DNA from 3 places in the Neobacillus sp. D3-1R genome. Region 2 is predicted to be linked to each of the others. Evidence: riboswitches for the same ligand, from Rfam matches in the RefSeq annotation. Region 2 holds a riboswitch; each other region holds the start of a gene.
The links. Region 2 has a riboswitch for S-adenosylmethionine ahead of ACSBPO_RS05020 (methionine ABC transporter ATP-binding protein). Riboswitches for the same ligand answer to the same signal wherever they lie in the genome.
Positions count from the first base shown of each region.

Region 1: it holds a riboswitch for S-adenosylmethionine, as region 2 does, so the genes downstream of both, ACSBPO_RS12320 (LLM class flavin-dependent oxidoreductase) here and ACSBPO_RS05020 (methionine ABC transporter ATP-binding protein) in region 2, are expected to answer to the same signal.
Region 3: it holds a riboswitch for S-adenosylmethionine, as region 2 does, so the genes downstream of both, ACSBPO_RS18835 (methionine ABC transporter ATP-binding protein) here and ACSBPO_RS05020 (methionine ABC transporter ATP-binding protein) in region 2, are expected to answer to the same signal.

Region 1 is NZ_CP197471.1:2,393,540-2,400,954, forward strand. It holds gene ACSBPO_RS12300 (class I SAM-dependent methyltransferase) at 1-205, opposite strand, end outside; gene recQ (DNA helicase RecQ) at 345-2,471, opposite strand; gene ACSBPO_RS12310 (MFS transporter) at 2,717-3,952, shown strand; gene ACSBPO_RS12315 (ATP-grasp domain-containing protein) at 4,034-4,987, opposite strand; gene ACSBPO_RS12320 (LLM class flavin-dependent oxidoreductase) at 5,001-6,050, opposite strand; SAM riboswitch class I at 6,162-6,267, opposite strand; gene ACSBPO_RS12325 (hypothetical protein) at 6,557-6,685, opposite strand; tRNA gene ACSBPO_RS12330 (tRNA-OTHER) at 6,713-6,799, opposite strand; gene ACSBPO_RS12335 (L,D-transpeptidase family protein) at 6,850-7,347, opposite strand; gene ACSBPO_RS12340 (nuclear transport factor 2 family protein) at 7,406-7,415, opposite strand, start outside.
Region 2 is NZ_CP197471.1:1,003,583-1,010,997, reverse strand. It holds gene ACSBPO_RS05050 (hypothetical protein) at 13-333, opposite strand; gene ACSBPO_RS05045 (Dps family protein) at 610-1,056, shown strand; gene ACSBPO_RS05040 (amino acid permease) at 1,108-2,535, opposite strand; gene ACSBPO_RS05035 (GNAT family N-acetyltransferase) at 2,750-3,223, opposite strand; gene ACSBPO_RS05030 (hypothetical protein) at 3,440-3,640, shown strand; gene ACSBPO_RS05025 (alpha/beta hydrolase) at 3,868-4,671, shown strand; SAM riboswitch class I at 4,797-4,901, shown strand; gene ACSBPO_RS05020 (methionine ABC transporter ATP-binding protein) at 4,984-5,997, shown strand; gene ACSBPO_RS05015 (methionine ABC transporter permease) at 5,987-6,652, shown strand; gene ACSBPO_RS05010 (MetQ/NlpA family ABC transporter substrate-binding protein) at 6,718-7,415, shown strand, end outside.
Region 3 is NZ_CP197471.1:3,655,782-3,663,196, reverse strand. It holds gene ACSBPO_RS18840 (O-acetylhomoserine aminocarboxypropyltransferase/cysteine synthase family protein) at 3-1,319, shown strand; SAM riboswitch class I at 1,459-1,566, shown strand; gene ACSBPO_RS18835 (methionine ABC transporter ATP-binding protein) at 1,710-2,735, shown strand; gene ACSBPO_RS18830 (methionine ABC transporter permease) at 2,728-3,396, shown strand; gene ACSBPO_RS18825 (MetQ/NlpA family ABC transporter substrate-binding protein) at 3,411-4,256, shown strand; gene ACSBPO_RS18820 (carboxymuconolactone decarboxylase family protein) at 4,374-4,745, shown strand; gene sufC (Fe-S cluster assembly ATPase SufC) at 5,066-5,851, shown strand; gene sufD (Fe-S cluster assembly protein SufD) at 5,869-7,179, shown strand; gene ACSBPO_RS18805 (cysteine desulfurase) at 7,179-7,415, shown strand, end outside.

The DNA.
Region 1 (7,415 bases), 1.4 Mb from region 2:
CAATCGTTTTTACTTCATAAGGTTTTCCAACCTCTTTCCAAGATAGCTGTGACCAATCCGAAACTATATTTGCATTGAAAAATCGGTCAAGATGCTCATTAGTGGGATTCCGAAGGTCTATTCGGTAACTCGGGGTTAACATGGTGGATTCAAAATCTGCATCAGAGAATAACGGTTCTTCTATTTTTATATCACTCAGAGTCAATTTATTGCCTCCCTACATTTATTTTCAGTAATACCTGTTTATTCAGATACTATTTTAAATATTCTAAAAAGTCAATCTGAGGTTCATTCGTCCATCATAAAAAAACAAGAATCAATAAATTGATCCTTGTTTAAAATACTTATTGATGCTTTAAGAAAAAGTAAGCTTTAATCATAAAGTACGTAACTTCCTCTGGTAATCGTTCTTTTATTGGCTTTAATTTTTCAGTATCTGCTTCACAAACAGCTGCTTCAATTAATGGTCTATATTGGATTGGTAGGACTTCTTCCCAGTTTATAAAAAGCCCCTCTTCCGCGCTGCGAATAATATGTGATTCAACCGTCGTTGTAGACATATCTCGCTCCGTGGCAATGTTTTTAATTGACGAACCATTTATGAACATGTCGTAACTAACAAGGTGAGATGCTTTTGCCTCGGGGTCTTTTTTTGGCTTTAGAACTTTTGTTTTCTCTTTTTCTTCTAGGTTATCACTTAATCTTTCTGGATTTTCTTCACAGTACGCTCGTATTTTTTGGATAAATTCTAATCCATACTTCTCAAGTTTATGGGTACCGACACCCTTAACATTTAAAAATTCTGGATTAGACATCGGGAGTCTTACACACATATCCTGTAAGCTAGTATCTGAAAAAATCACAAACGGCGGAACCTTCTCTGCTTCTGCAATTTTTTTACGAAGAAGTCGAAGCTCCTCAAATAATGGATCACTTTTCGTAATCGTCTTCGCTTGCATTTCTTCTTTTCTAGTAACGGTTTGATTTCCTCTTAAAACTTCTTTCCCTTTATTTGTAACAAAAATAGTTGGGAATTGTCCGTTTTCAATTCCAATGATACCTTCCGTGATTAAGTAATCAATGAATTCCGTTACTTCTTTTGCACTCTTGTTTTGCATCATTCCATAAGTGGTTAATTGATCGAAATGAAATTGGGTAATCGTTTTACTTTTTGATCCTGTTAGGACCTTAGCCACCGTTGATTTACCAAATCGCTGACCCATTCTAACCAAACATGAAAGGACAATTTGTGCTTCCTTCGTTACATCAACAGCTTGTCTTGTATCAGTACAATTGCTGCAACGTCCACAGTTTCCAGGCGATGCCTCATTAAAATACTCAACAATCCACGACTGTAAACAGTTTTCCGTATGACAATACCCAACCATCTGATGAAGTTTTTCTAGTTCCATCGAAATTCTGTCGCGTTCTAATGTTTGGTCGATGAGAAAACGGTGGATTTGCGTATCACTGGCCCCATACAATAAAATACATGTACTTTCAAGACCATCACGGCCAGCTCTTCCTGCTTCTTGATAATAGCTCTCCATATTTCGCGGCATCTGATAATGAATGACATATCGAACATTCGATTTATCAATTCCCATGCCAAATGCAGAAGTCGCCACCATTAACGGCTTTTCATCCTGCAAAAATGCATTTTGCTGTTCTAATCTTTCATGATCACTAAGTCCTGCATGATAACGTGCAACTTCAACTTTTGCTTTTTTTAAAGCTTCATACAATTGGTCCACCGTTTTACGGGTGGCTGCATAAATAATACCAGATTCGTTTTTATTCTTTTTGACATAATCAAGCAAAAATTTATCTCTATCCTGACCTTTAATCACAGAAAAAGAAAGATTATTACGTTCAAAACTAGTGACTACTTCCTTTTCAATACGAAGTGACTGACAGATGTCTTGACGTACCTGTGAGGTGGCAGTTGCCGTAAGAGCAAGAATGATTGGCTTGGTTGGGATATGGTTTAATATACTGGAGATATATAGATAGCTAGGGCGGAAATCATGTCCCCACTGGGAAATACAGTGTGCTTCATCAACGGCAATAAGTGGTATTTCCACCTCCGCTAACTCTCTTAAAAATAATCCTGATTCGAGTCGCTCAGGTGAAATATAAAGAAGCTTGTACTCTCCTTTTTTGGCTAACTGCATGCGTTCCTGAATTTCCTTTTGAGATAAGCTACTATTTATATAAGTGGCAGCAATCCCTAATTGCTCTAACGTATCTACTTGGTCCTTCATTAAGGAAATTAGTGGTGAAATGACAATGGTAGTCCCAGAAAAAACGAGGGCTGGAACTTGATAACATAATGATTTCCCGCCACCAGTTGGCATAACACATAAAGTATTGTCACCAGCGAACACGTGTTCAATAGTTGATTTTTGTCCAGAACGGAATTCATCGTATCCAAAATGCGTTTTTAATATTTGCTTAGCTGTTTCAAACATATAATGCTCCTCCTCTTATACTAGGAGACTAGTTTTTTGTTTGTCGTTTTTCTCTTTTCGAAATTTATTCCGATTGCCTATTTATTATACACCTTCTAAAAATGTTTGTATAAGTATCTGATAAATCATCCTTCGAAAATAATAGGAAATATTTTTCAAAATATGGTTTCTTTTTTCTATAGATTCGATTAATATCTAATTAGATAATTATTAAATTAGATATTATTCGAATGAAGGTGTTGAAAATGTTTCATACATTAAAAGTAGAAAAAGCCTATCGTAGGCTTTTGTATGCAGGGATCATTAATGGTATTGGTGATAGATTTAGCCAGGTAGCTTTAATGACGCTTATTTTACAAATGACAGGCTCTGGTTTATCAGTGGGAATCACACTTGCCGTACGGATGCTGCCATTCTTATTCTTTGGGCCCCTTAGCAGCACCATTGCAGAAAAACTTTCGCGTAAGAAACTATTAATCTATACAGACTTTTCCCGTGTTATTATTGCGTTATCATTTCTATGGATTAATAGCCCCGATGACATGTGGATTGTTTATGTGGGGTCGTTTTTATTAGCTTCTGGTGAAGCCCTATATGCTCCTACACGAAGAGCAAGTATTCCTGCTATTGTTGAACAAAAAAACATAAAATTGGTGAATTCCTGGGAACAAGTGTTAGTCGGTTTTGTTTTAATTATTGGGGCTTTAACTGGTGGATTGGTTTCATTCGTCTTTGGAGCAAAGGCTGCCTTTATCATTAATATTTTGTCGTTTTTGATAGCAGGCTTGATTATTACAACCATTCCTAGCTTAGAAGTTCAATTAGAGGAAAACGTTACCGATAAAACTGAAAAGACAAAGATGACAAAATTATTTGCTGTAATACTTTCTTCCTCTTTATTAATCATGCTCGTGTCTATTGAAATGCTTGTTCCTTTTGCGAATGGAATTGAGAATGTATTAATTAGTGTTTATGCTGTTGAAACTTTTCATGCCGCAGATTTAGGAGTTGGGATTTTATATAGTGTCCTTGGAACAGGTTTTGTGCTAAGTCCAATTATTACGAAATGGATAAAGGGGCATTACCTTCTATTTGGTTTTTCTTGTATGATGATGGAAGGTTTAATATTAACAATCGTTAGTCAATCCCAGTCTTTTGCCCTTGTTGTTATTCTGTTTGGGATATTAACCATTTTCGGAGGGGTTGGTAATACTTTAATTGATACGGTTGTCATGGAAACCATCCCTGTAAAATTTCAAGGTATGTATTTTGGTTTATCCGCTACTTTAGCTAACACTTTACTTGGAATATCTATGTTTTTAACGGGGGTATTATTAGAATTCTTTGAGCCAAGAACAATGGGTTTACTAAATGGATCTTTATATTTTATCTTTGGCTTACTCTTTTTCTTATGGTCATTAAAATTAATTTATTGGAACAAACAACATGAATTAACTAGAGAGAATTTAGGTACAGAATAAAGATAAAGTTCATCCATAGAAAATCGTATAAACAAAAAGCCCCAAACATGGGGCTTTTTTAACGCTTTAAAGCAACGGGGGTCAGACCCCCACTGCATTAACGCTTTGCTCTAGTGCAGTTTTTAGGTATTTGGCGAGTTCGAGCATGCCGTATTTTCCTGCTTTTGCTTCAGCATCTGAGTTGTAGTTGGTGTTTGTATTAATATCATAGGTGAAAATTTCGCCATCTTGGTTTCGGATAAATTCAATACCAGCAACCTTTACATTGTTTCCTGCTAATACTTGTTCATATTTAGCAAGAATTGGGTCGTAGAATCCTTCAAGAATTTGAAACTTTGGTTTTTCTTCTACTTCTTCTCCTACTGGACAAAATAAATCGCCGATTTGACAAGCATCTGCTGGACATAATTCAAAGCCCTCGGAAGTGTCAACTTTTACTGCATAGACAAACTTTCCTCCAACAAATTCACAACGAGTGATAAAACTTTCTGGAGCCTGTATGTATTCCTGTATCAATGTTATACCATCAACTGGCTCTTCAAACGCAGGGCCTTCCACATAAGCTTTTAATGACCCAAAAGTTTGAAATAATTGTACCCCTAGACCTTTACCTGCGCGATTATGCTTTGTAATAAAAGGTTTACCTTCAAACGATTTTGCCGCTTTTAAAATATTCTCTTTTCCAACTGCCGCAATGGTACGCGGAGTTTGAACACCATACTTATTTAACTCTAAGTATTGTTGAACCTTACTAACTTCGAGCTGTAATGCTCGTGTACCATTAAAAACAGTACGTCCATGTGCTTCCAACCACGCTAACACTTGCAAAGTAAATTCTGGGGCATAACGATGGTCACGTGTATGAGATGACGCACTCATCCTACTGTAATAAATTCCTTCCGGCGGAATACTAGATAAATCCACAGTTCCCTCGTCTAAATGCCATTCCTCAAAAGGAATGCCTAGCTCTTCTAATCTTCTAGTTAAATGAACAGTCCATTCACTGTTTTCATGAATTACATATACTTTACTCATCTCTATTATCCTCCTAGTTTGTTACCAGACCACGTTTTTGTTCAACTAATGTCATTACTTGTTTGGCGAAACGCTCCATCTCCTCGAGCTGTGGTGAAAATTGAAGTAATAATAAGTCCAAACCAGCTTCTTCATACTGTAAAATGCGATCAGCAATTTGATCAGGGGTACCAACTAAGTTAGGCCGTAAACCTCTGTTAGAAACAGAATAATCTTGTAATTGGATTTTTTGTTCAAGCTGTGATTTAGTTGTAAAATCCTTAAAGCCCGCATAACCACTTGTTTCTTTTACAGTTGTAATTTTTTCAAGTTCAGCTAAAGCTTCTTCCTCTGTATCACGGCAAATGACATACGCCGCCATTCCAAACGAGGACAAAGGTACATTTCCAGTTTTTTCACGACGTAGCTTCATATCCTCTACTTTCGTTCTAATTTCCTCAACCGTCCCACCATGCATGACGTAAGCATCACATTTTTCAACAATTGTCTGCTTCCCTTTCTCACTCTCGCCTCCCGCATAAAGGATAGGATTAGGGCGTTGAACTGGTTTTGGGAAAAGCTTTGTATCTTTTAAATCATAAAATTTACCCTCATATGAGAATGTTTCCTCTTCCCACAAACCTTTTAATACATCAATAAATTCTTCAGTTCTAGCATAACGCTCATCATGTTCTGTAAATATTCCACCGTATTGACGCGCTTCTTCAGCCCACCATGCAGAAACCACATTAAGAGTAAAACGGCCATTACTAATTTGATCAATATTAGCAGCCATTTTTGCAGCAATGGCTGGATTATGAAAACCAGGACGAATGGCAGTCATAATTTCTATTTTCTCTGTAACAGCTGCAAGGGCTGCTGCTGTTGACCAGGCTTCAAGAGAGTCATGCTCCGGTCCTTTAATGTCATTTAAATACAACTCGGCAATGAGTGTTGTTGAGTACCCCCAATTTTCCGCTGATTGTATGACCTCTTTTGCATATTCAAATGTTGGCGGCATATTCTCATCCTCTACATTGCGTAACCAACCACCAAAAATGGGTAACCAAAATCCATATTTCATTGCACATTCTCCTCTACACTTTGCTCAATCTCTACTTTTCCACCCTACTTAGTAGGGTTTTCGCAAAAATAAAAAACTCTCTTCAAAGAAGAGAGTTCAATTTAAACTCTCTTCTCATCTTTCAAACAATACTTGTTTGATGGAATTGGCACAGTATTCAAAAGAACCTGTTGCCGAGGCTTCAAAGGGCCAGTCCCTCCACCTCTCTTGATAAGAAGAAATATTTTAATAATTTAATTTAATAAGCTGATAATAGTGTAAATTATTTCGATTGTCAACATATTTATTTTTTAGGCTCTGTTAAACAAGAATGTTGATTTCCGCTACAGGCACTCGCTTTCCGCGGGGCGTGCAGTGAGCCTCCTCGTCGCTATCGCTCCTGTGGTGTCTCACCTGTCCCGCTGCTCCCGCAGGAGTCTCGTACCTTCCGCTCCAATCAACTTTGTTATAAATCAACACTGCTCTTTAACAGAACCATTTTTTTAAAATTTAACACAAGCTATCTTCTACTTTTCATCATCCATTTTTATCATTTCTTCTTCTTCCTCAACGGTGATTCTGGTTATTTGATCTTGAAGAAGTGTAAATGCTTCGTCTAACTGCTCTCTATTAGGGAATGTAGGTTCTTTTTTCATAGGTATCACTCCAAAGACATGTAGAATAAGACTTGGTAGGAATCGAACCTACGAGATGCTCAGACAAAGAACGATTGAACTTTGCTGGCTGCTCTACCATTGAGCTACAAGTCTTATGATTATTTTCCCTAGAAATTTTAGATTTATGCCCTAAAATTATTAAATTAAGATTGAATAACTACTCTAGTACCATTTGGAGCAAGTCTTGCTACTTCCAATACATCCTTGTTATACATTCTAATACATCCGTGCGAGACAGCTTTTCCTATAGATGATGGATTATTTGTACCATGGATACCATAGCCCCTTCTTGAAAGGGATAGCCACATAACACCAAATGGGCCACCAGGCTGGGGCTCACGATTAACAATCACATACTCTCCTAATGGTGTTTGCGTTAAAATTTTCCCTATTGCAATCGGATAAATTTTATAAATTTGCCCGTTATGAAAAAGAGTCAATTTTCTCTGACCTAGTGAAACTTGAATATGATATGGAATGCTACTTGGTTCTGGTAGCCCAGGGATTTCTACCTTTTGACCAACAAATAAAATATTGGGATTTGTGATCTTAGGATTGGCAGCTAAAATCCTTCCAAAAGGAATACGATAATTGGATGCAATCAAAGCCAGTGACTCTCCAGGCTTGACCGTATGGATCATTTATCCATCACACCTTTTTTCATTAGCGTATGCCTGATAAAAAAAGGCGTGCTTTTCCCTATCTTATA
Region 2 (7,415 bases):
AAGGAACTTCTATTAAGACATAAAAGTAATGATCACCTTTTGTGGCATGTCACTTTCATTATAGACATCCTTTTTAATACGTTCACAAGATGGCATTTGGAACGAAAATTCTTGAACATTTTCAGGAATGGTACCTTCTAACTTCAGCTTATCAAAAACCATTTGCATGGCATCATCTGTATCAATACATTGGTTTGATCCTTCAAATTTTAAGCACTCTACACAAGTCTCAACAATATTTTCATCAATATGTTCTTGGGTGAAAACTAATTTTGCCCCTGTCATTTTTTCCACTTCTTTATTTTCTAATTCAATAATGGTAGTTACATTCATTTCTAACACCTCCGGTTATTTATATTTTCATTATAGAAAATATGGTTTCTCAATTGTGAAAAACAGAACAAAGTTCAAATTATCTTCAAAGCTTTGTGACAGAACAACGTCAAAAATACATCACCACTTTAAAGCACCGGGGGTCTGACCCCCGGTGCTTTAAAGTGGTAAATTATCTTGAATATTTAGTTTGTTTAATATGGTTTATTATGGGGAAAATGAAAATTGGTAGGGAAAAGTATAGTCCTATTTGTTCTTAGAAATGGAGGAATCAAAATGGATAACCAGCTTTCAAGTATGATTAATAAGCAAATAGCCAACTGGTCTGTATTATTTATTAAACTTCACAATTATCATTGGTATGTAAAAGGTAATCAATTTTTTACTCTGCATACGAAATTTGAAGAGTTTTACAATGAATCAAGTCTTCATATTGATGAATTGGCAGAAAGACTATTAGCCATTGGTGGACAACCAGTTGCCACAATGAAAGAATGCCTGGCCATGGCTTCTGTTCATGAAGCATCCGGAACTGAATCGGCTGAAGAAATGGTACAAGCTATTTCTAGCGATTTTTCTCTTTTAATTGGTGAATTAATAGAAGGAATGTCCATTGCTGAAAACGAAAATGATGAAATTACAGGTGATATGCTTTTAGCGATTCATTCTAGCTTAGAAAAACATGTATGGATGTTAAAAGCCTTTCTTGGAAGATCCGTATAAAAAATGCAAAAAGAGACTAGTCCAAATAAAGATGGCTAGTCTCTTCATTTTTTATGCTATTTTTTGGGTATCATTTTGTTTTTTCTGAGTTTGAGCTAATACTTGTTTAGAGAAGACAATTCCACTTGCTAATAGCAGCATACCAAAGGTGAATGTTTTGATATCTGCGGTACCGGCAATGATGACCCAGATAGAATAGGCCGTTGCTAGGACAGCAATCATTCCATCTACCCAACGATCCTTCATCATATTTGCGTACGTATCACCAGTAACGACCAATTTAATTTGGAATACAGATGAAATAAAGTAAGGTACTAAATAAGCTAATGTTGCCACATAAATAACAAAATCAAAAGCTGCTGAAATGGAATTAGAGATGGTAGAGAATATAAATAATTGTGCTAAGCCATTACTTAGTACTAAAGAGAAAACAGGAATTCCATTATCGTTTACTTTTAAAAATGATTTTAAAAATAGTCCCTGTTTTGCAGCTTGGTAAGGGACCTCCGCACTTAGCATTACCCAACCGATGGTTGAACCGATTAAGCTTACTAATCCAATAGCTGCTAATACCTTTCCACCAACTGGACCTAATACAGTTTGAATAGCATCGATTAATGGTGTTTCCGAAGCGATTAACGTTTCTTGTGTCAGCATTCCCATCACTAAAGTACTGATCCCAATGTAGATCGCTAATGCAATCAATAAACCTAAAATGGTAGCACGCTTAACGTCCGTTTGTTTCTTCGCTCTTGAAGCAAAAACAACAGCTGATTCAACACCAATAAAAGCCCATAAGGTAGAAACGGCTGCATTATTAATTTGTCCAAATAAACCAAATGTTTGACCAGCGTCCCCAACGCGTGGGGCAACAAATGGCACTAAGTTAGCAGAATTAAAGGCAAATAAACCTACTACAATAAACAGAAAGAATCCAATAACCTTTGTTGCAGTTGCCAAGAAGTTTAACTTACCTGCATTATCAAGGCCACGTAAGATAATAAAGTGAGTTCCCCAAAGCAAAATGGTAGCGACCAAAAAGGTTAAAGCATTTCCTACTTTTAATTGAAAAGAGCCAATTTGTAGAAGTTCAGCATCACTTGTTAAGATTGGGAAGAATGTAGAAAGGTATCCAGTAAAAGTAGTAATAATCGCTACGTTCCCAGCAAAGTTTCCAATCCAATATCCCCAAGATGCCATGAATCCTGAAAGAATGGATGCTTTCGAATCTTTCTTAAAAAGCTCCTTCGCATATATTTGCGGCCCACCTGTTAAGTTTGGCTTTCGAATCGCTAAGTTCCCAAAAACTAGTGCAATCATTAATACTCCAACACCTGTTAAAATCCATGCACCCATTACCCCTGCAGGACTCGCAGCTTCTGATAAAGAACGTGGAAGCATAAAAATCCCTGAACCAACCATGTTACCAATCACTAATGCTGTTAAAATCCAGAATCCAAGTTTGTTGTTCTGCCCCATCTGTTTTCGCCTCACTTTTCATCATCGATTTTCTAATATACTTAATATCTTACTCTATTTTAATTTTTATTTTAAAAAAACAAAAAACACACCTGAACACGGTGTGCAATTATTAAATGAACGCTTATCATCATACAATCTATGTCGAATTGTGTCAAAGGAAATTTTAGTTAAGTAAAGTGTTAAAGGGTGGGTCTTTTTCCAGATTTTATACCTACTTAATTTGTAAATGCATCAAGTATTGTGGACCTATCTCCCCAATTCGTTCTTCACCTGTATCATCGAATCCCGTTTTATCGTATAAAACTCTTGCTCCCTCATTTCTTTTATTAACGACCAGGACAATTTCATTCACCTGTGGAAAGTTATTTTTGACAAATTGCGGTAATTGCTGCATTGCTTTTTTGGCATATCCTTTTCCTTGTTCATTAAAATCAATGGATAAAGCACGCAGGAGCATAGCGTTAGGATTGCTAGTGAACGAACGTATATCCTCTCCATAGTGAAGAACAAAAAATCCTACCACCTCATTATCACTCGAAATGACAATCGGAAAACGGTTTTTATCTTGAATGGATATTTCCAAAACATCAACGGGAAGTCCTGTAAATTGATGCTGGTCTTCAGGTAACTGAAATGATAATAATTTTTCTTCATACTTTTTTTCAAAAAATACTAGTTGAACCAATACATATACCTACCTTCTATTATTTTACATAGGCTCTTTTCTAAAACTTTGTTACTAATGTTATTTATTAAAAGGGATTACTCAATGTAGTAAATTGAAACTCGTTTAAAATCAAGAAAAGAGCTACTCACTTCTAAAGAACTGCAATCTAAACGAAAACAGCCTTTACATAACAATATGTCTATATAGACATTCTAATACAAGGAGGTGATCGATGTGGACGAAAAGAATCGACACAATTTACCGGATTTCGACAGTCTTGATGATCGAATGATTGCACGACAACCTAGCTCGCCAATGCTTGTCATCAAAACAAATTTAGACCCAAAAGATGTCACCGAAGAAAATCCTTACCTTACAGATGAAGCTAATCAGGATAAAAATAAATTTCGCAACTTTTTTGAAGGTGACTCTTAGAAATCGAGTCACCTTTTTTCTAAAGACTCTTTTCTGAAACTTTGTTGCTTTTTCTAACTAATAAATAGGCATTTCACTATATAGGGTGTTGAAACTCATAGGATATGAAGAAAAGAGCTGATCTCTTATTAAGAGAGAGCCTGTAAAAATCCGGCTTTAGGGATTTTTACGATAACCACAAACTATACGAAAACAGCCTTTCTAAAAAACATGAAGGAGAATTGGATATGGAGATCGTTAAACCAGAACCCTTTACCTTTGAAGGCGGAGAAAAAGCAGTCTTACTTTTACATGGCTTTACCGGAAATTCAGCTGATGTTCGTATGTTAGGAAGGTTTTTAGAGAGTAAAGGTTATACGTGTCATGGTCCTCAATATAAAGGTCATGGCGGGGAATCTCCTGATGAATTGGCCAATTCTACTCCTTCTGACTGGTGGCAAAGTGTTCTTACCGGATATCAACATTTAGTAAATATGGGATTTAAAAAGATTGCGGTAACTGGCATCTCCTTAGGTGGGGTAATGTCATTAAAGCTTGCGATGGAAAAACCAGTTGTGGCGGTTATTCCAATGTGTGCTCCAATGGGATTTGTTCGTGATTCTGTTCTAAACGAAATGGTCCGTTCATACGCTGAAAGTTATAAAAAGTTTGAAGGAAAAACGGATGAACAAATCTCACAAGAATTAAATATGTTAACGAAACAACCTATTCCAGCCGTGCAAGGTCTCCTAGATTTAGTGGCAGAAGTAAAACAAAATCTACAAAATGTGGAAGCACCAATCCAAATCATTCAAGGAAGAAAAGACAATGTCATTGATTTACAAAGCCCGGACATTATTTTTAATCATGTTCATTCTAGTGAAAAATCAATTAAATGGTATGAGCAATCAGGTCACATCATCACGCTCGAAAATGAAAGAAATAAAATCGAAGAAGATATTTATCAATTTTTGGAAAGTCTCAATTGGAATGAACAATCTAATTTATTGTTTGATGTTAAAGAAACAGAAGCACCGCAAATTTGGTGGTAAAAAATTTTCCCCCTTTTAAAGACAACATTGTAAGCGTTTACTAACTTATTTTTCAAAAAAAACGGATTGACAGAACATTTTCTTAGGATTATGATACGACTTAGTTAAAAAAATTACATATTTCAAACTTATCAAGAGTGACCGAGGGATAGGCCCTATGACGTCCGGCAACCTCCTTTTTAGGAACGGTGCCACTTCCTACAGAATGATTTCATTCTGAGAGATAAGTCGTATAGATTGTTTACGATGCCTCTTTCAGATGAAAGAGGCTTTTTTATTTTTTCAAATCTGATATTCGGGAGGTTTACAGAGATGATTCGGATTGAAAATCTCGTAAAGGAATACAAAACAAAGAAGGGTACGGTGGTAGGGGTTAATGATGTTTCCCTAACCATTCAAAAAGGAGAAATATATGGGATTGTCGGTTATAGCGGTGCTGGAAAAAGTTCACTTCTCCGTTGCTTAAATCTGCTAGAAAAACCGACATCTGGTGCCATTCATATCGATAATCTAGAGTTAACTTCCTTAAATGAAAAGGATCTTCGAGCTGCACGGCAAAAAATTGGTATGATTTTCCAGCATTTCTATCTCGTTTCCTCGAAAACAGTTTTTGAAAATGTTGCTTTCGCCTTAAAAGCAGCAAATAAACCAAAAACTGAAATCGATGTTCGTGTGACAGAATTACTTGAATTGGTTGGACTGAGCGACAAGCGTGATGTTTATCCAGCACAGCTAAGCGGTGGTCAAAAGCAAAGAGTTGGAATTGCAAGAGCTCTTGCGAATAACCCACATGTTCTTCTTTGTGATGAGGCAACATCAGCACTGGACCCAAGTACAACGAAGTCTATCTTATCTTTATTAAAAAAAATAAATAAAGAGCTTGGATTAACCATTGTGTTAATCACCCATGAAATGGACGTTGTAAAAGATATATGTGATCGAATTGCGGTTATGGAAAATGGTCAAGTCATCGAGGAAGGTCCTGTATATGAAATTTTCGCAGAGCCAAAACAACCTCTAACAAAAGCATTCATTAATAGTGTTCTTCATTTTGAATTACCAGAACATCTACTCGAAAGCAGAGTAGGTACAATTGTAAAAATTCAATTTAAAGGATTGGTTGCAGAAGAAGCTGTTGTTTCCGATATGCTGCAACAATTCAAAGTTAAAGGGAATATCCTTCATGGAAAAATCGAATATATCCAAGGGACACCCTTAGGGATTTTTATTATGGAGTTATCCGGTGAAAAAACAGAAGTTAATCGTGCTATTGATTACATAAAGGTACGTACTAATAACTTGGAGGTGGTCTTAGATGCCGCTTGATTCCATCATTGAGATACTGCCGGATTTAAACAAAGCTTTTTTTGAGACCCTTTATATGGTCCTCATTTCATTAGCTGTTGCAATTGTAGTAGGGTTACCTCTTGGAGTTTTATTATTTGTAACGGACCGAGGTTTATTTTTAGAAAATCTACCTACTAAAATTCTTTCAGGTTTCTTTGTTAATACGATACGCTCCATACCTTTTATCATTTTATTGGTTGGACTCATCCCATTAACAAACTTAATTGTAGGAACAACTATTGGGCCTACTGCTGCAAGTGTTTCCTTGTCTGTAGCGGCCATTCCGTTTTTTGCTAGACTCGTAGAAACCTCTCTACGTGAAATAGACAAAGGTGTCGTGGAGGCAGCTGTTGCTGTCGGTGCCACACCTTGGATGATTATAAAAGATGTATTACTTCCTGAAGCTCGTCCAGGAATTGTTCAAGGTATTACTCTAACAACAATTAGTTTAATTGGTTTTTCAGCAATGGCTGGAATTGTCGGCGGCGGTGGAATTGGAGACCTTGCTATACGCTTCGGCTACTACCGTTACGACAACACCGTGATGTTCACAACAGTGATTGTATTGATTTGTTTAGTCCAGCTTATCCAACTATCAGGCGATCAAATCGCCCGACTTGTTGATAAGCGCTAAAAATATATTGATGGTGACAGGCACCTGTCGAATTAATTTTCTACAAAAATAGGGGGAAACAAGAAATGAAAAAGCTTTTATTATTATTAGTTCTAGTGTTGTCAGTTGGAGTCATTGCTGCTTGCGGCAATACAGAAAAATCATCCTCTTCTTCAGAGGATAAAAAGGAAATAAAAATTGGGGCAACTGCTGGTCCTTACAGTGACATGGTTTCAAAAGCAATTAAGCCGTTACTGGAAAAGAAAGGCTATAAAGTAGAAGTTGTAGAATTCAGTGATTATATTCAACCGAATAAAGCCCTTGGAAACGGCGATATCGACGCTAATCTTTTCCAACATAAAATTTACATGGAGAACTTTGCAAAAGAAAACAACTTAGAACTATCTGAATTAGTAGTCGTTCCAACTGCCCCAATGGGTGTTTATTCTAATAAATATAGTTCATTAGACGAAGTCGCTGAAGGTAGCACAATTTCATTACCAAATGATCCTGTCAATCTAGCACGTGCGTTAGGAGTATTAGAGGATGCTGGATTAATTACATTAGATCCAGACGTAAATCCACTTACAGTTTCTGAAAAAGACGTGAAGGATAATAGTAAAAATCTCAAATTACAGCCAATTGAAGCTGGCCAACTTCCACGTTCTGTTGACAGCGTTGACTTAGCTGCTGTCCCAGGAAACTTTGCTTTAGCCGCAAAAATGGATCTTTTAGATGCTCTTGTACTTGAAGACATGCCAGATGATTACCGCAACCGTGTCGT
Region 3 (7,415 bases), 2.0 Mb from region 2:
GAATGAGTGTAAATCAAAAAAATTATCGATTTGAGACATTAAGTGTTCACGGAGGTTTAACACCTGACCCCGTAACAGGGGCTAGAGCAGTTCCGATTTATCAAAATAATGCCTACCAATTTCAGAATACGGAGCATGCTGCCAATCTATTTGCATTAAAAGAGCCTGGTTACATATACACAAGAATACACAATCCAACGGTTACTGTATTTGAAGAAAGAGTTGCTTTGCTAGAAGGTGGTGTAGGGGCGCTAGCCGTTGCAAGCGGTATGGCTGCTATTACATTGGCGATTTTAAACATTGCTCAAGCTGGGGATGAAATCGTTTCGGCTTCGACGCTTTATGGTGGAACCTATAATTTATTTGCGACAACGTTGCCGAAGTATGGAATCACAGTTAGGTTTGTCGATCCCGAAAAGCCGGAGAATTTTGCAGCAGCTATCTCGGAAAAAACAAAAGCCGTTTTTGCTGAAACAATTGGCAATCCGAGTTTAAGAGTATTAGATATCGAAAAGGTATCTGAAATCGCTCATTCCCATGGGATTCCGTTAATCATTGATAATACCTTTGCAACTCCATACCTTTGCAGACCAATCGAATACGGAGCGGACATTGTGGTACATTCAGCCACAAAATGGTTATTAGGTAATGGAACTACACTTGGAGGAATTATTGTTGATGGTGGGAAGTTTGATTGGAATTCTAGCAAGTTCCCTGGATTTAATGAACCTGATCCAAGCTATCATAACTTAGTCTATAGTGAGGCGTTAGGATCCCAAGCTTATATTATTAAGGCAAGAGTTCAACTTCTCCGCGATCTTGGGCCATCACTAAGTCCGCAAAATGCCTTCCAATTCACACTAGGGTTAGAAACACTACATGTTAGAATGAAGGAGCACATTGCCAATACAAAAGTAATTGTACGTTACCTCGAGGAACACTCAGCAGTTGATTGGGTAGGGTATCCAGGTAATGAACCGCATCCTGATTATCACCTAGTCGAGAAATACTTACCAAAAGGTGCTGGGGCAGTGGTTGTTTTTGGCATAAAAGGTGGTAGAGAAGCAGGAGCAAAGTTAATTAATTCGGCTAAGCTCTGGGCACATGTTGCCAATGTAGGAGATGCCAAAAGCTTAATGATTCATCCTGCAAGCACGACGCATCAACAATTAGACAATGAAGGGTTAATAGCTTCAGGAGTTTCAGAAGATTTAATCAGACTATCTATTGGAATCGAAAATGTAGAAGATTTAATAGAAGACTTAGAACAAGCAATTGAAAATGCGACGGGTATACGTTCTATTTCATTACAGGTATAAATGTAAATTGAAAAAATACCCATAAATTATTCTAGAAAAATAGATTGACACCCTACTTTTTCCGTGATACGATATCAATCGTGATTACGAAATTCACTTAAATACATTAACGTGTTAATTAAATATAGTTTGTGGTTTGCTCTTATCAAGAGAGGTGGAGGGATGTGCCCTATGAAGCCCGGCAACCGTCAATATTCGTATTGAAATGGTGCCAATTCACGCAAAGCGTAGCTTTGGGAGATGAGAGAAAGGAAAATCGATGGATTGTGCCTTTCTGCTCATTTGCAGAAAGGCATTTTTATTTTCTTAGAATGATTTTCCCTTAATAACCCAACCCTATGTTTATATATAATTCGAGAATAATAATCCGGAAGTAAAGAGGGTGAAAAAATGATATCGATCAAAAATGTTCAAAAAGTATATTCGTCCAAAAAAGGTCAGGTTAGAGCAGTAGATGATGTGAATTTAGAAATCACTGAAGGCGAAATTTTTGGGGTCATTGGGTATAGTGGTGCAGGAAAAAGTACATTAATCCGTATGCTTAATGGACTTGAAATCCCATCAGCTGGGACCATTACAGTTGCTGAACGTGTCATTTCAAAAATCAAAGGCAGTGACCTTCGTAAGGCAAGACAAGAAATCAGTATGATATTTCAACATTTTAATCTCCTTTGGTCGAGAACAGTTCGAGAGAATATCTCCTTTCCGCTTGAAATTGCTGGGGTAACAAAAGCAGAAAGAATTCGCCGCGTGGATGAGTTGATTAAGCTAGTTGGTCTAGATGGAAGGGAAGATGCTTATCCATCAGAACTCAGTGGTGGTCAAAAGCAAAGAGTAGGGATTGCACGAGCACTAGCTAATAATCCTAAAGTTTTACTTTGTGATGAAGCGACATCTGCTTTGGACCCACAAACAACGGATTCTATACTAGATTTACTAGTTGATATTAATAATCGCTTAGGATTAACGATTGTCTTGATTACACATGAAATGCATGTAATTCAAAAAATTTGCCATCGGGTAGCTGTGATGGAAGGTGGAAAAATAGTGGAGTTAGGGCCGGTGTTAGAAGTGTTTAAAAATCCTCAGCAGCCCATAACAAAACGTTTTGTCCAACAGGTTACAGAACCGGAGGAAACAAAGGAAACAGCTGAGCATCTCATCGGTCGTTATCCAGAAGGAAAAGTCGTTCAGTTAACATTTGTTGGCGAAGCTACTGAGCAACCTGTGATTACGAATCTTATCCGCCATCATAATGTAACCGTTAATATTCTTCAAGGGAAAATTAATCAGACACAGAATGGCTCTTACGGATCATTATTTATCCATATTGATGGAGAGAGTAAAGAAATCACAAAAGCCATCGATTTTATTCGCTCTCAAGCTGTTGGAGTGGAGGTGGTAACAAATGGTTGAAAAGTTCTTTCCAAATGTAAACTGGGAACGAATGTGGCAGGCGACATATGAAACTTTATACATGACAGGGATCTCTGTGTTGGCAACGTTTGTTCTAGGTATTATCCTTGGCCTACTATTGTTTTTAACATCAAAGGATAATATATGGGAAAACAAAGTGATTAACACGATTATCAGCGCATTGGTAAATATTTTTCGATCTATTCCTTTTATTATTCTGATTGTATTATTAATCCCTTTTACTAAATTCATTGTAGGAACCATGATTGGGGAAGATGCTGCATTACCGGCGCTTATAATAGGGGCAGCACCTTTTTATGCACGAATGGTGGAAATAGGGTTAAGAGAAATCAATAAAGGTGTTATTGAAGCAGCCAAATCTATGGGTGCAAAAACGAGCACCATTATTTTAAAAGTTTTACTTCCAGAATCCATGCCAGCATTAGTATCAGGGATAACAGTTACGGCTATATCCTTAGTTGGTTTTACCGCAATGGCGGGTGTTATTGGAGCAGGGGGATTAGGGAATCTTGCTTATTTAGAAGGTTTCCAAAGAAGTCGATTTGACGTCACCTTAATGGCAACAATCGTCATTTTAGTCATCGTTTTTATTATTCAATTCATTGGTGATATTATCACCGCTAAATTAGATAAAAGATAAAGGAGAAATGGAACATGAAAAAATGGTTAAGTGTACTATTATCATTAGCAATGGCATTAGTTCTTGCAGCTTGCGGAACTTCTGAAGAAAAAACAGAGGGTGGAAATGCAGGTAAAGAAGATGGATTAAAGAAATTAGTGGTTGGAGCGTCTAACGTTCCCCATGCTGAAATTTTAGAAGAAGCAAAACCTCTATTAAAAGATAAGGGGATTGACTTAGAAATCACAACTTTCCAAGATTATGTATTACCAAACCAAGCATTAGAATCTGGTGAATTAGATGCAAACTACTTCCAACATATCCCTTACTTAAATGCTCAAATTAAAGAAAATGGATATGACTTTGTCAATGCAGGCGGAATCCACATCGAGCCAATTGGTGTTTACTCAAAAAAATATAAGAGCCTTGATGAACTTCCTGAAGGTGCACATATCATTGTAAGTAACTCAGTTGCAGACCACGGCCGTATCTTAACGATGTTAGAAAACAAAGGTTTAATTAAGTTAAAAGAAGGCGTTGAAAAGACAGAAGCTACCGTTGATGATATTGTAGAAAATCCTAAAAAGTTAAACTTTGACGCAGAATATGAAGCATCTTTACTTCCTCAAATTTATAACAACGGTGAAGGCGATGCGGTGTTAATTAACTCTAACTATGCAATTGATGCAGGATTAAATCCACTTGAAGATTCTATTGCGATCGAAGAAAGCGATTCACCTTATGTAAACGTCATTGCTGTTCGCAAAGGTGACGAAAATAAAGAAGAAATTAAAACATTAGTAGAAGTTCTACGTTCAAAAGAAATTCAAGATTTCATTCTTGAAAAATATAAAGGTGCAGTTGTACCAGTTTCAGAATAATAAGGTTAAGGTCAGAACTTCATAAAGAGTTCTGACCTTTTTCTTTTACTAAAAATGCATAGCACTCATTTGTTGTTATCATACTAATTTTGATATTGATTAGGATGGAGTGAAAACATGGAACATAACAATGAACTAAGAAATTCTACAGAATTAGCTTTACATGAATATAAAGTAGGGTTAGGTACTTTTACGCAAAAAATGCCTAAGTTGGCTCAACATTATAATGCCTTTACAGAGGCATGTTTTGAAGAAGGAGTATTATCCAAAAAGGATAAACAATTAATCGCCCTGGGAATCAGTTTATATTCTCAAGATGAATACTGTATTATTTATCATGTGAAAGGTTGCCTTGATGAAGGAGCCAGTGAAGAAGAGATTTTAGAAGCGGTAGGTGTGACAGCTGCATTTGGCGGTGGAGCAGCTATGAGCCAAGCTGTTACTCTCGTTCAAGAAGCAATGGAAGAGTTAAATCAGTTAAAACAATAAGTAACTTATATAATAAGGAAGAAAATTGCTAAGGGGCAGACTTTTTCAGTCTGTCCCTTATTCTCATACATGAATAAGGGACAATAGAGGAAAAACTAATATGTAATGTAAAATGCCTAATAAAAAAATAGTTTTTAATAAAAATTGATATAAATCAATGATTTTTTCAACAAAATACATTAACATTATCACGGTAGTGTAAATCGTCTTAAATGGTTGCTATCAGATTCTATTTGTTATAAGATTGTAATGAGAATAAAATGAGAATGAGATTTGATGAATGAACAAGTCATCAAATATTATACTTCGGAGGTATAGATATGGCAGGATCAACTTTAACAATTAAAGACTTACATGTAGCGATTGATGGGAAAGAAATCATTAAAGGTTTAAACCTTGAAATAAAAGGTGGAGAAATCCACGCTATCATGGGTCCAAATGGTACAGGGAAATCTACTCTTTCTTCAGCTATTATGGGTCATCCAAAATATGAAGTAACGAGTGGTAGCATAACACTTGACGGTCAAGACGTTCTTGAAATGGAAGTGGATGAGCGTGCCCGTGCAGGTCTTTTCTTAGCTATGCAATATCCAAGTGAAATCAATGGAGTAACGAACGCAGACTTCTTACGTTCTGCTTTAAATAGCCGTCTTGGTGAAGGAAATGAAATCTCACTAATGAAGTTCATCAGAAAAATGGATTCAAAAATGGAATTCCTTGAAATGGATCCAGATATGGCACAACGTTATTTAAATGAAGGTTTCTCTGGTGGGGAGAAGAAGCGTAACGAAATTCTACAATTAATGATGTTAGAACCAAAATTAGCTATATTAGATGAAATCGACTCTGGATTAGATATCGACGCACTGAAGGTAGTATCGAAAGGTATTAACGAAATGCGTGGAGGAGACTTTGGTTGCTTAATTATCACTCACTACCAACGTTTATTAAACTATATCACTCCTGACACTGTGCATGTGATGATGCAAGGTCGTATCGTAAAATCAGGTGGACCTGAGCTTGCACAACGCTTAGAAGCAGAAGGATATGACTGGATCAAGAAAGAACTAGGAATTGAAGACGAAACAGTTGGGCAAGAAGCTTAAGCGTTAGGGGGATCAACATGACAATTGATACAAAACTACCATTTGATCAGGAGTATATCGCTAATTTTTCAAAAGAAAATGGCGAACCTGCATGGTTAACAGAATTAAGAATAAATGCATTATCAAATGCCGTACAATTACCATTGCCAAAGCCTGATAAAACGAAAATTGATAAGTGGAACTTCACACAGTTTGATACTCATCAAGTGAAAAGCAACGCTTACCAATCTTTATCAGATCTACCTAAAGCGGTAAAGGTATTAGTAGATACGGAATCACAAAATAGAAATTTATATATCCAAAACAATACAACACCAGCTTACTTGGAGGTTTCTTCTGAGCTAAAAGAAAGTGGAGTTATTTTTACAGATATCTTTTCAGCAGCAAGAGAACATGGTGAATTACTTCAAAAGTATTTCATGACAAATGGTGTAAAGATTGATGAACATAAATTAACAGCTCTACATGCCGCATTGGTTAATGGTGGAATTTTCCTCTATATTCCTAAGAATGTAGAATTAAAAGAACCTATTCAGGCTATTTTTGTTCACGACGATGCTTCATTAAATCTTTTTAACCATGTATTAGTGGTTGCTGAGGATAATAGTAAAGTAACATATGTTGAGAATTATGTATCAACAATGGATACAGCTAATGGAATTTTCAATCTTGTTACAGAAGTAGTAGCAAATTCTAATTCTAAAGTACAATACGGTGCAGTTGACAACTTAAACAAAGGTGTAACAACTTATGTGAATCGTCGTGGCGTGGCTGGGAAAGATGCACGTATTGAATGGGCATTAGGGTTAATGAATGATGGAAATACGATTTCTGAAAATATCACAAACTTAATCGGTGATGGTTCTTTCGGTGATTCAAAAACGGTTGTAGTTGGACGTGGAAATCAAATTCAAAACTTTACAACAAGTATTGTGCATTTTGGGAAAAACACAGATGGATTTATTTTAAAGCATGGTGTTATGAAGGATGAAGCTTCTTCCATCTTTAATGGAATTGGTAAAATTGAGCATGGTGCTTCTAAATCTAATGCAGAGCAAGAATCACGTGTTTTAATGCTTAGCGAAAAAGCTCGTGGCGACGCAAACCCAATCCTTTTAATTGATGAAGATGACGTTACAGCAGGTCACGCAGCTTCAGTTGGAAGAGTAGACCCATTACAGCTTTACTATCTAATGAGTAGAGGGATTTCAAAAACTGAAGCAGAACGTCTTGTTATTCACGGTTTCTTAGCTCCAGTTGTAACAGAGCTTCCTATTGAAGCGGTTAAGAAACAATTAACCGAAGTGATTGAAAGGAAAGTAAGATAATGAATATCCAGGATATTCGAAATCAATTTCCGATTCTTAATCAAGAAGTCAATGGCCGACCACTTGTTTACCTAGATAGTGCTGCTACCTCTCAAAAGCCTATTCAAGTAATTGAGGCTGTAGACAACTACTATCGTCAATATAATTCTAACGTTCACCGTGGTGTTCATACGTTAGGAACACGAGCAACGGACGGGTATGAAGGTGCTCGTGAAAAGGTTCGTAAGTTTATTAAT